2 linked regions of the Streptomyces hawaiiensis genome follow. The protein of the gene in region 1 binds, or shares a complex with, the protein of each later gene. Links are inferred from orthologs where the notes say so. Each region holds a gene or a part of one and is shown in the gene's direction. Other genes may lie near its edges.

Region 1 (8,395 bases):
AGGACCAGATCGGCCAGCTGCTCAACATGATCTACGGCCTGCTGGCCCTGGCGATCATCGTCGCCATCCTGGGCGTGGTGAACACCCTGGCCCTGTCGGTGGTGGAGCGCACCCGCGAGATCGGACTGATGCGGGCGATCGGCCTCTCCCGCCGCCAGCTGCGCCGCATGATCCGCATGGAGTCGGTCGTCATCGCCCTCTTCGGTGCCCTGCTGGGCCTCGGACTGGGCATGGGCTGGGGCGCCACGGCACAGCAGCTGCTCGCCCTGGAGGGCCTGATGGTCCTGGACATCCCCTGGCCGACGATCATCGGCGTCTTCATCGGCTCGGCGTTCGTGGGCCTGTTCGCGGCACTCATCCCGGCGTTCCGGGCGGGCCGGATGAACGTCCTGAACGCGATCGCGACGGAGTAGCCGGTCGTTGCCGCCCAACGCCGCTCAATGCCGCCCAAGAACCACCGCACACGGGGGTTGCGGAGGACGGGCCCGCCCCGGAGGTCTCCACCTCCGGGGCGGGCCCGGCGGCGTGCGGGCTCGTGCGCGGCGGGCCGCGCCGGGCGCCGCCGGGTCGGCAGTGCCGTGGGTCGGGCGCCGCCGGGTCGGCAGTTCCCTGGGGCGGGCGACGGGGCGGGGCGGCAGCGGGGTGGGACAGGCGCGGGGCGGGTCTGCGGTGTGCTGGGCCAACGAGGGATGGGGCTGGGCAGAGGAGCGGGCTCGGGGTAGCGGGCCAACGGGGGGCAGGCCAACGGCCGGGCGGGTCCGCAGTGGGGCGGTCGGCCAGACGTCCGGCCGGGTCCCGTGCGGGTCGGGGCGGAGGGCCCTGTGCCCGGTCGGGCCTTTTGCGGGTCCTGGCCGGAGGGCGCTGTGCCCGGTCGGGCCTCTCTCGGGTCCTGGCCGGAGTGCCTCGCGCCCGGTCGGCCCCTTAGCGGTCGAGCCCGAGGACCCTGCGCGGCGTCACCCCCCGGTCGCCGTCCTCCGCTGGAGGACCACGTACCCGCCCGCCTCGCCCGCGACGGCGTACTCGGCGAGGGGGTGCAGCTGCCGGGCGTAGCCCACGGGGTCGCGGTACTTGTCGCCGATGTTCTCCAGGGCGATGTACTCCGGCGTGACGCCCTGCGTGCCGCCGAGCCAGAAGACCCGGCAGCGCGAGGTGAGGCGGCTGATCGGGCCGATGTTGGCCTCGACGGTGGCGTCGTCGGGGATCCGCGCCAGCAGCCGTTCCACGCCGGACACCGCGTCGGGCTTGCGGTAGATCTCGGCCTCGGTGAGCTGCGCAAGCGGCAGCGACGTGGTCAGTGCCAGTGCCGCCGCGGCGACCGCGGCCGGCAGCTGAGCGACGTAGGAACCCAGCCACGCGCGCGTACTGCGGCGAACGGCCGGGAGCGCGTCGGTGAGGGCCAGGAAGACGACCGGCATCACAACCGCGCTGTAGTGCCAGTCGGTGCCCCAGTAGTGCTCGTCGCCGGAGAGGAACCGCCAGCCGAGCGTCGGCAGCGCGACCAGCAGCAGCGGCGAGCGCAGGGCGAGCAGGCCCGACGTCGGGATCAGCAGCCAGGCGAGCGTGCGCAGCTTGGTGCCGATGCCGTCGAAGGGGCTGCCCGCATCACTGACCTTGTTCCAGTAGTCGTAGCCGCCCGAGGTCTTGAACGAGGGGATGACCAGCGTCAGGACGAGCACCGTCGCCGCCACGCCGAACACCGCCACGCCGAGCGCGTACCGAACCGTTTGAGGCGACGAACCGCGCGCCCGCCAGGCGACGACGAGCGCGATCGCTGCGAGCGTCAGCCCCAGGTCCTCCTTCACCAGCACCAGAGGCAGCGCCCACCACAGGGCCGCGCGCGGGCGCCGCGCGAGGAGGGCCTCCAGGGAGAAGGCGATCAGAGGGACGGCGAAGCAGATCTCGTGGAAGTCGAAGTCGACGGCCCGCTGGATGCCCCACGACAGTCCGTACGCGAGACCGAGCGCCAGTCCGCGGCGACGGCCCAGGAGCCGGGCGGCGGCCCGCGTGACCGGCACGGCGGACAGCGCGAAGAGCGCGGCCTGCGCGACCAGCAGCGTGACCGGCGAGGGGAAGAGCCGGTACAGCGGCGCGAGCAGGGCGGTCACCGGGCTGAAGTGGTCACCGAGGATGTCGAACCCCGGCCCCTTGAGGTCGGACACCGGCGCCCGCAGCCGCGCGTAGGCGCGCACGACCTGCTCGAAGATGCCCAGGTCCCAGGAGAGGGTGGCCATGTGCCGGTAGCGGCCGACGGAGACGACCGTGTAGGCGGCGAAGAGGACTGCCGCGAGGACCCATGGTTCACCCCGCGCGCGGGCGGGGCGCCGGTCTTCCGGGGGATGGGCGACCGGCGTCGGTATGTGGGGTTGTGAGACCTGGAGGGTGGGGGCAGGCATGCCGTGCCTTAGGGGTGCGGTGAGCGGCCGGAAGCGGCGTCCGACCGATCATGCCGGGGCGAAAACAACGGGTGGAGGTGATGCTGTGAAGGTTGGGAGGCTGAATCCCCACTTGGCCGACTGCGTGCCGTGGGGTCACGTGCCACAGGCCCGGCGCGCCTCCCCGGAGCCACGCCGGGAGAGCGGGTGCTCGCCCCGGGGAGAACGGGCGTTATCCACAGGCCCGCCGTGCGGGCGCGCATCGTCGTACGCTGGAGACCCCCGGCCCGCGGCGCGCGTCGGGCCCGTCGTGTTGCCCACCTCTGGACGGAAAAAGCCCCCATGAGCCTGCACGGTCTGCTCGACGCCGTAGTCAAGGACGCCGCGCTCGCGGAAGCGATCAAGGCGGCCGAAGACGGCAACCGCATGCATGTCGACCTGGTCGGCCCCCCTGCGGCCCGCCCCTTCGCGGTCGCCGCCCTGGCCCGTGACACAGGCCGCCCGGTGCTGGCGGTCACGGCGACCGGCCGTGAGGCGGAGGACCTGGCCGCGGCCCTGCGCTCCCTCCTCCCGGCCGAGGGGATCGTGGAGTACCCGTCCTGGGAGACGCTCCCGCACGAGCGGCTCAGCCCCCGCAGCGACACCGTGGGCCGCCGCCTGGCCGTGCTGCGCCGCCTGGCCCACCCCCGCCCCGACGACCCCGAGACCGGCCCGGTCTCGGTCGTCGTCGCGCCCGTCCGGTCCGTGCTCCAGCCGCAGGTCAAGGGCCTCGGCGACCTGGAGCCGGTTTCGCTGCGGACCGGGCAGAGCACCGACCTCAACGAGATCGTCGAAGCCCTCGCCGCAGCCGCGTACGCGCGCGTGGAGCTCGTCGAGAAGCGTGGCGAGTTCGCCGTGCGCGGCGGCATCCTCGACGTGTTCCCGCCCACCGAGGAGCACCCCCTGCGCGTCGAGTTCTGGGGTGACGACGTCGAGGAGATCCGCTACTTCAAGGTCGCCGACCAGCGCTCCCTGGAAGTCGCCGATCACGGCCTGTGGGCGCCGCCGTGCCGCGAGCTGCTGCTCACCGAGGACGTCCGCACGCGCGCGCGTGCCCTGGCCGAACAGCACCCCGAGCTCGGCGAACTGCTCGGCAAGATCGCCGAGGGCATCGCCGTGGAGGGTATGGAATCCCTGGCTCCGGTCCTCGTCGACGACATGGAGCTGCTGCTCGACGTGCTGCCCAAGGGCGCCATGGCCGTGGTGTGCGACCCGGAGCGGGTGCGCACGCGCGCGTCGGACCTCGTGGCCACCTCGCAGGAGTTCCTGCAGGCCTCCTGGGCGGCCACCGCCGGCGGCGGCGAGGCACCCATCGACGTCGGAGCGGCCTCCCTGTGGTCCATCGCGGACGTCCGGGACCGGGCCCGCGAGCTGGACATGATGTGGTGGTCGGTGTCGCCGTTCGCCGCGGACGAGGAGCTCGACGAGGACACCCTCAAGCTCGGCATGCACGCCCCGGAGACGTACCGCGGGGACACCGCCAAGGCCCTCGCCGACACCAAGGGCTGGCTCGCCGACGGCTGGCGCACGGTGTTCGTCACCGAGGGCCACGGCCCGGCGGCCCGTACGGTCGAGGTGCTGGGCGGCGAGGGCATCGCGGCCCGCCTCGACTCCGACCTCGCCGAGATCTCCCCGTCCGTCGTGCACGTGGCGTGCGGCTCCATCGAGCACGGCTTCGTCGACGCGGCCCTCAGACTCGCCGTCCTCACCGAGACGGACCTGTCGGGCCAGAAGGCGTCCGGCCGTGAGGGCGCCCGGATGCCGGCCCGACGCCGCAAGACCATCGACCCGCTCACCCTGGAGCCGGGCGACTACATCGTCCACGAGCAGCACGGCGTGGGCCGTTACATCGAGATGGTGCAGCGCACGGTGCAGGGCGCCACCCGCGAGTACCTGGTCGTCGAGTACGCCCCCGCCAAGCGCGGCCAGCCCGGCGACCGCCTCTACATCCCGACCGACCAGCTGGAGCAGATCACCAAGTACGTCGGCGGTGAGTCGCCCACGCTGCACCGCCTCGGCGGCGCCGACTGGACCAAGACGAAGGCCCGCGCGAAGAAGGCCGTCAAGGAGATCGCCGCCGACCTCATCAAGCTGTACAGCGCGCGCATGGCCGCCCCCGGGCACGCCTTCGGCGCGGACACCCCCTGGCAGCGCGAACTGGAGGACGCCTTCCCCTACGCGGAGACCCCCGACCAGCTCACCACCATCGCCGAGGTCAAGGAGGACATGGAGAAGACGGTCCCGATGGACCGCCTGATCTGCGGCGACGTCGGCTACGGCAAGACCGAGATCGCGGTCCGCGCCGCCTTCAAGGCCGTCCAGGACGGCAAGCAGGTGGCCGTCCTGGTGCCCACGACCCTGCTCGTGCAGCAGCACTTCGGGACGTTCAGTGAGCGGTACGCGCAGTTCCCCGTGAGCGTGAAGGCCCTGTCCCGCTTCCAGAGCGACACCGAGGCCAAGGCGACCCTGGAGGGCCTGCAGGAGGGCTCGGTCGACATCGTCATCGGCACGCACCGGCTGTTCTCGTCCGAGACGAAGTTCAAGGACCTGGGCCTGGTCATCGTCGACGAGGAGCAGCGCTTCGGCGTCGAGCACAAGGAGCAGCTGAAGAAGCTCCGGGCCAACGTCGACGTGCTGACGATGTCCGCGACCCCGATCCCCAGGACGCTGGAGATGGCGGTCACGGGCATCCGCGAGATGTCGACGATCACCACCCCGCCGGAGGAGCGCCACCCGGTGCTCACCTTCGTCGGCCCCTACGAGGAGAAGCAGATCGGCGCCGCGATCCGCCGTGAGCTGCTGCGCGAGGGTCAGGTCTTCTACATCCACAACCGCGTCGAGTCGATCGACCGCGCGGCAGCCCGGCTGCGCGAGATCGTCCCCGAGGCGCGCATCGCCACCGCGCACGGCCAGATGTCGGAGACGGCACTGGAGCAGGTCGTCGTCGACTTCTGGGAGAAGAAGTTCGACGTGCTGGTGTCCACGACGATCGTGGAGTCCGGCATCGACATCTCCAACGCCAACACCCTGATCGTGGAGCGCGGCGACAACTTCGGCCTGTCGCAGCTGCACCAGCTGCGCGGCCGGGTGGGCCGGGGCCGCGAGCGCGGCTACGCCTACTTCCTCTACCCGCCGGAGAAGCCGCTGACCGAGACCGCGCACGAGCGGCTCGCGACCATCGCCCAGCACACGGAGATGGGCGCCGGTATGTACGTGGCCATGAAGGACCTGGAGATCCGCGGCGCGGGCAACCTCCTCGGCGGCGAACAGTCCGGCCACATCGCGGGCGTCGGCTTCGACCTGTACGTACGGATGGTCGGTGAGGCCGTCGCGGACTACCGGCGCCAGCTGGAGACCGGCGGGATCGAGGAGGAGCAGCCGCTCGAGGTCAAGATCGAGCTGCCCGTAGACGCGCATGTCCCGCACGACTACGCGCCCGGCGAGCGCCTCAGGCTCCAGGCGTACCGCGCCATCGCCTCCGCCAACTCGGAGGAGGACATCAAGGCGGTCCGCGAGGAGCTCGTCGACCGCTACGGCAAGCTGCCCGAACCGGTGGAGAACCTGCTGCTCGTCGCGGGCCTGCGCATGTTCGCGCGCGCGTGCGGCGTCGGTGAGATCGTGCTGCAGGGCAGCAACATCCGGTTCGCCCCGGTGGAGTTGCGCGAGTCCCAGGAGCTGCGGGTCAAGCGGCTGTACCCCGGGGTCGTCATCAAGCCGACGGTGCGCCAGGTGCTGGTGCCGCGCCCCAAGACCGCGAAGGTGGGCGGGAAGCCGCTGGTCGGGCGGGAGTTGCTGGCATGGGTCGGGGAGTTCCTCACCTCTGTGCTGGGGTCCTGACGCCGGATCCGCTGAAGCCCCGTCAGGCACCGGGCCGTACGCTCTACCGCCCCGGCGGGTGCGGGCGCCGGGGCGCGGGCGGCCTCGCGCTGGGCCACCCCTGGTCGTACGCGCGCACCGGCGTCCTTCGTCCGGTTCAGGAGGCGTTCGCCCGGGCCCAGGGTCTTGTCCTGGGCCCGGGTGCGGGTGCGCCGGTGGTCTGGCGCTGCGCGTCCGCCGGTCGTACGGGCGGGCCGACACTCTCGCGCTGGGCCGCCGGTGGTACGTGCCCGCCCGTGGCTTCCCGCAGCGCCGACGCCAGCCGGTCACGGACCGCGGTCTGCGCTGCGATACGGGCGTCCAGCACCGCGAGACGGTCGGCGGCCACCCGCAGCCCCTTCTCGGAGGCGGGACCGGCCGTGACATCGCCGTCCAGGCACGGCAGGAACACCCGTGCGTCGTCGAGCGTCAGCCCCACGTCGAGCAGTTGCCGGATGTTGCGGACGCGCACGGCCGTACCGGCGTCGTACAGGCGGTAGCCGTTGGCGGCCCGTTCGGAGGCGATGAGGCCCGCCTGCTCGTAGTGGCGCAGGGCGCGCGGGGTCGTGCCGGTCGCCTCGGCGAGTTCGCCGATCCGCATACGAGGTGCTGCCATGCGCGTCAGTCTCATGTGACGACCGCGCCGCCGTCCACCGGAAGGACGACGCCGGTGATGAAGGAGGCCTGCGGCGACGCCAGCCGGGCGATCGCCCACGCCACCTCCTCGGGGCGGCCGACCCGTCCGAGCGGCGTGTGATCGAGCTGCCACGCGCGGATCGCGGCCTGCTGCTCGGGGGTGTGGCCGGCGTGTTCACCGATGGGTGTGCCGATCGCGCCCGGGGCCACGGCGGCGACCCGGATCCCGAGCGGCGCGAGCTCCACCGCCCAACTGCGGGTGAGCACCTCCAGGGCCGCCTTCCCGGCCGCGTACAGGGAGTTGCCGGGCCAGCCGCGCTGCCCCACCGACGTCGTCACGTTCACGATGACACCGCGGCTGTCCTCCAGCGCCGGGAGCGCCGCCTGGGTGAGCAGGACGGGGGCGAGGAGGTTCGTCGCGAGCAGGGGCTCGACAGCGGCATGTGTGTAGGTGCGCAGCGACTGGGTGCTGACGATCCCGGCGTTGTTCACCAGTACGTCGATACGGCCGTGCCGGTCGAGTGCCGTGCGGACGACGGTCTCGGGGCCGTCGGCGGCCGTGATGTCGGCGACGAGCGGGCTGATACGGGACGGGTCATGGCCGGCGGTCTCGACGAGGGGCGCCTCGCGGCGGCCCACCGCCACGACATGTGCGCCCTCGTCGGCGAACGTGTGCGCGGTGGCACGGCCTATGCCGGTACCGGCGCCGGTGACGAGCACGGTTCGAGGCGTCGTGCCCGCGTGCTGCCGACCGGTCTTCGGATACGGGGATGTCATGCGGGGATCGTCCGTCCTTGACGTCAGTGTCAAGGTCAAGCGGGTGTCGCCCGGGGCGCTGCTACTCGGCGGGGCGGAACAGCATCGCCGCCAGCCCGCGGAACACCTCCTCGGGGTCCTGGTCGCCCACCGGGCCGTCGAGGTTGTGGCTGAGGAGCAGCGTGGCGAAGCCGTGGGCCAGGGACCAGGCGGCGACACCGGCGAGCCGGGCGTCGGTGCCGCGGCCCCGCGGCGGTACGGCGGCGACGGCGTCGCGCAGGGCGTCACCGGCGAGGGCGCGGGCGGTGGCCAGTTCCAGGTCGCCCTCGCGCAGCAGCTCGGGCGCGAACATCACCTGGAAGTGCGCCGGATGCTCCCGCGCGAAACGCACGTAGCGCACGCCCGCTTCCTTCAGGTCCGCCGCCTGCCTGAGCGTGGTCGCGAGCAGCCCGAAGCCCTCGGCGGCGATCGTCGTGAGCAGGCCCGCCCGGTCTTTGAAGTGGTGGGCCGGCGCGGCGTGCGACACACCGGCGCGGCGGGCGAGGTCGCGCAGACTCAGCGCGGCCGGGCCGTCCGCCGCGATGACGTCCAGGGCGGCGCTGAGGATGGCGCGGCGCAGGTCACCGTGGTGGTAAGGGCGGTTGGCAGGGCCCTTTTCGTTCGCTGACGACTTGCTGGTGCTCATGGTCAGGAGCGTACGCGCGCCCGCCGAATCTTGTCATTGACAAGTCGGGGTC
Region 2 (4,365 bases), 1.4 Mb from region 1 along the record:
CCGCGTTGCGGGCGAGGTGGGCCAGGACATGGCCGCGGCTCCAGCCGGGCAGCCGTGACGGGTGGGTCACAGAGGCGTTGTCCAGTTTGCCGACTGCGGTCAGCAGCCGTTCCGTCGCGTCACGTACAGACGCCAGGTCATGAGCGTGATCAATCATGGTGCTGACCCTAACTCCGCCACTCCTTCGGGTGAAGGTGGTGAAGCAGTGCCATAAATCGAAAGCACGTGCTATATGGTCGGACGTGGCGTCGGGCATGCTGGAGAGCCGGGGTTTGTTGGCAACCCGTGAATCCGTCCGGCGTTGTCAGTGGCCTCCCCTAGTCTGAGAAAGACGGGGGCCCCGCCCCTGTCACTTCTCTCAAGAAAGGTGCGGACCGGCGTGGCCGACCGTCTCATCGTCCGTGGAGCGCGCGAGCACAACCTCAAGAACGTCTCGCTCGACCTCCCGCGCGACTCGCTCATCGTCTTCACGGGCCTGTCGGGGTCGGGCAAGTCCTCGCTGGCCTTCGACACCATCTTCGCGGAGGGACAGCGGCGCTACGTGGAGTCCCTCTCCTCGTACGCCCGGCAGTTCCTCGGCCAGATGGACAAGCCGGACGTCGACTTCATCGAGGGCCTTTCCCCGGCCGTCTCCATCGACCAGAAGTCGACCTCGCGCAACCCGCGCTCCACGGTCGGCACCATCACCGAGGTCTACGACTACCTGCGTCTGCTCTTCGCGCGCATCGGCAAGCCGCACTGCCCGCAGTGCCGCCGCCCGATCACCCGCCAGTCGCCGCAGGCCATCGTCGACCGGGTCCTGGAGCTGCCCGAGGGCAGCCGCTTCCAGGTGCTCTCGCCGCTGGTGCGCGAGCGCAAGGGCGAGTTCGTCGACCTCTTCGCCGACCTCCAGACCAAGGGCTACTCCCGCGCGCGGGTGGACGGCGAGACGATCCAGCTGTCGAACCCGCCCACGCTGAAGAAGCAGGAGAAGCACACCATCGAGGTGGTCGTCGACCGTCTCACGGTGAAGGACGGCGCCAAGCGCCGCCTCACCGACTCCGTCGAGACCGCCCTCGGTCTGTCCGGCGGCATGGTCGTGCTCGACTTCGTCGACCTCCCCGAGGACGACCCCGAGCGCGAGCGCATGTTCTCGGAGCACCTGTACTGCCCGTACGACGACCTGTCCTTCGAGGAGCTGGAGCCGCGCTCCTTCTCCTTCAACTCGCCCTTCGGCGCCTGCCCGGACTGCACCGGCATCGGCACGCGCATGGAGGTCGACCCGGAGCTGATCGTCCCGGACCCGGACAAGAGCCTCGACGAGGGCGCCATCCACCCCTGGTCGCACGGCCACACCAAGGACTACTTCGGCCGCTTGATCGGCGCCCTCGCCGACGCGCTGGGCTTCCGTACGGACATCCCCTTCGCGGGCCTGCCGCAGCGCGCCAGGAAGGCCCTGCTCCACGGCCACAAGACCCAGGTCGAGGTCCGCTACCGCAACCGCTACGGGCGTGAGCGCCGGTACACCACGGCCTTCGAGGGTGCCGTCCCCTTCGTCAAGCGCCGGCACAGCGAGGCCGAGAGCGACTCCAGCCGCGAGCGCTTCGAGGGCTACATGCGCGAGGTGCCGTGCCCCACTTGTGAGGGCACGCGCCTGAAGCCGATCGTCCTCGCGGTCACGATCATGGACAAGTCCATCGCCGAGGTCTCCGCGATGTCCATCAGTGACTGCGCGGACTTCCTGGGCGAACTCAAGCTCACCGCCCGCGACAAGAAGATCGCCGAGCGCGTGCTGAAGGAGGTCAACGAGCGGCTGCGGTTCCTGGTCGACGTCGGCCTGGACTACCTCTCGCTGAACCGCGCGGCCGGCACCCTCTCCGGCGGCGAGGCCCAGCGCATCCGCCTGGCCACCCAGATCGGCTCCGGCCTCGTCGGCGTCCTGTACGTCCTCGACGAGCCGTCCATCGGTCTGCACCAGCGCGACAACCACCGGCTGATCGAGACCCTGGTCCGGCTGCGCGACATGGGCAACACGCTCATCGTCGTCGAGCACGACGAGGACACGATCAAGATGGCCGACTGGGTCGTCGACATCGGCCCCGGCGCCGGTGAGCACGGCGGCAAGGTCGTGCACAGCGGCTCCCTGAAGGGGCTGCTCGCCAACGACGAGTCGCAGACCGGGCAGTACCTGTCCGGCAAGAAAGCCATCCCGCTGCCCGACATCCGCCGCCCGCTGGACCCGTCCCGGCAGCTCACGGTGCACGGCGCCCGGGAGAACAACCTCCAGGACATCGACGTCTCGTTCCCCCTGGGCGTGTTCACCGCCGTCACCGGAGTGTCCGGCTCCGGCAAGTCGACGCTGGTCAACGACATCCTGTACACGCACCTGGCCCGCGAGCTGAACGGCGCCCGGAGCGTGCCCGGGCGGCACACGCGCGTGGACGGCGACGACCTCGTCGACAAGGTCGTGCACGTGGACCAGTCGCCCATCGGCCGCACCCCCCGCTCCAACCCGGCCACGTACACCGGCGTCTTCGACCACGTCCGCAAGCTGTTCGCCGAGACGACCGAGGCGAAGGTCCGCGGCTACATGCCCGGCCGCTTCTCCTTCAACGTCAAGGGCGGACGCTGCGAGAACTGCTCGGGCGACGGCACCATCAAGATCGAGATGAACTTCCTCCCGGACGTCTACGTCCCGTGCGAGGTCTGCCACGGCGCCCGGTACAACCGGGAGACCCTGGAGGTCCACTACAAGGGCAAGTCCATCGCCGAGGTGCTGAACATGCCGATCGAGGAGGCCACCGACTTCTTCGAAGCGGTCCCCGCGATCGCCCGGCACCTCAACACGCTGAAGGACGTCGGCCTCGGCTATGTCCGCCTCGGCCAGGCCGCGACCACCCTGTCCGGCGGTGAGGCGCAGCGCGTGAAGCTCGCCAGCGAACTGCAGAAGCGCTCCACCGGCCGCACGGTCTACGTCCTGGACGAGCCGACCACCGGCCTGCACTTCGAGGACATCAGCAAGCTGCTGACGGTCCTGTCCGGACTGGTCGACAAGGGCAACACGGTCATCGTCATCGAACACAACCTCGACGTGATCAAGACCGCCGACTGGATCGTCGACATGGGCCCCGAAGGCGGCGCCGGCGGCGGTCTGGTCGTCGCCGAGGGCACACCCGAGCAGGTGGCCGGAGTCCCGGCCAGCCACACCGGCAAGTTCCTGCGGGAGGTCCTCGGCGCCGACCGCGTCAGCGACGCGTCCTCGGTGAAGGCGCCGCGCAAGACGACGGCCCGCAAGACGGTCGCGGCCAAGACGGCATCGGCCCGCAAGACCGCCACCAAGACGGTCAACAGCACGGCCACCGAGAAGACGGCGGCCAAGACCACCAAGGCCGCCGCTAAGAAGACGACCAGGGCCGGCAAGGCCTGAGGTCTCCTGCTGCACGCGCCGTGCCCCACAGGCAACCTCCTGTGGGGCACGGCGCGTTCGGTGCGCGGTCAGGCCGTCTTCGGCTCCACGAACTGCATGTCGAGCTGGATCTTGACCACTTCGCCGAGCAGACCGGGGGCGAAGTCCAGTCCGAAATCGCCGCGCCGGATCTCGCCCGTCGCCTCGAACCCGGCGTGCCGGCTGCCGTCCATGGGCACCTCGACCAGTCCGCCGAACTCCACGGCGAAGGTCACCGGGCGGGTCACGTCGCCGATCGTCAGCTCGCCCTCCATGGCCCAGTCCTCACCCTCGCCCGACACCCGCGTCGAGCGGTACGTCATCGTCGGGCGCTTCTCCACGTCCAGCAGGTCGGAGGCGCGGACGTGCCCGTCCCGGTCGGCGTTGCCGGTGTTGACCGAGGCCAGGTCGACGGTCGCGGAGACCCGCACGTCCTCGATCCGCTCCCCGACGAACAGTTCGGCCTCCAGCCGCTCGAAGCGCCCCCGCACCTTGGCGATGCCCAGGTGCCGGATGGTGAAGTTCACGGAGGAGTGGAACGGGTCGAGGGCCCACTGACCGGAGGCCAGCGGCAGGGCGGTGATGGCGGTGTCATTCGTCATGCCCTCCACTGTGCGAGCCGCGCGGCCCGGAAGGGAGACCGGCCGGAGCCTGGTAGTGACGGGGCCACCCTCCGCGCCCCGGGGCGCTGTACGTTCGGCAGGTGAGCGACAACGAGTTGGGCACGTTCCTGCGCACCTGGCGTGAAGCCGTCACCCCGGCCGAGGCAGGTCTGCCCGCAGGCCCCCGGCGCCGGACCCCGGGCCTGAGGCGGGCCGAACTGGCCACACTCGCCGGCGTCAGCGTCGAGTACCTCACCCGGCTGGAACAGGGCCGCGACCGCAACCCCTCCGCCCAGGTGCTCGGCGCCCTCGCCGACGCCCTGAACCTCTCCCTCGGCG

Evidence for each region. Proteins that work in one complex are often made in the same cells at the same time.
Region 2: the proteins of mfd (region 1) and uvrA are in contact, whole or in part, in a crystal structure (PDB 4DFC), measured with the Escherichia coli proteins. The link is inferred for Streptomyces hawaiiensis from one-to-one orthologs.

The regions. Positions count from the first base shown.
Region 1 is NZ_CP021978.1:3,662,007-3,670,401, reverse strand. The notes cover bases 2,323-6,448. They hold mfd (transcription-repair coupling factor), read left to right. Parts: upstream 2,323-2,714; coding sequence 2,715-6,248; downstream 6,249-6,448. Other genes in these bases: CEB94_RS16720 (DUF2079 domain-containing protein), read right to left, coding at 2,323-2,393. In the rest of the region: CEB94_RS16725 (ABC transporter permease), read left to right, coding at 1-413; more of CEB94_RS16720, read right to left, coding at 954-2,322; CEB94_RS16705 (SDR family NAD(P)-dependent oxidoreductase), read right to left, coding at 6,894-7,679; CEB94_RS16700 (TetR/AcrR family transcriptional regulator), read right to left, coding at 7,741-8,343. UniProt on the Escherichia coli protein: Couples transcription and DNA repair by recognizing RNA polymerase (RNAP) stalled at DNA lesions. Mediates ATP-dependent release of RNAP and its truncated transcript from the DNA, and recruitment of nucleotide excision repair machinery to the damaged site.
Region 2 is NZ_CP021978.1:2,231,227-2,235,591, reverse strand. What follows is about bases 1-3,606. They hold uvrA (excinuclease ABC subunit UvrA), read left to right. Parts: upstream 1-379; coding sequence 380-3,406; downstream 3,407-3,606. Other genes in these bases: CEB94_RS10315 (YceI family protein), read right to left, coding at 3,475-3,606; CEB94_RS10325 (maleylpyruvate isomerase family mycothiol-dependent enzyme), read right to left, coding at 1-157. In the rest of the region: more of CEB94_RS10315, read right to left, coding at 3,607-4,026; CEB94_RS10310 (helix-turn-helix domain-containing protein), read left to right, coding at 4,128-4,365. UniProt on the Escherichia coli protein: The UvrABC repair system catalyzes the recognition and processing of DNA lesions. UvrA is an ATPase and a DNA-binding protein. A damage recognition complex composed of 2 UvrA and 2 UvrB subunits scans DNA for abnormalities.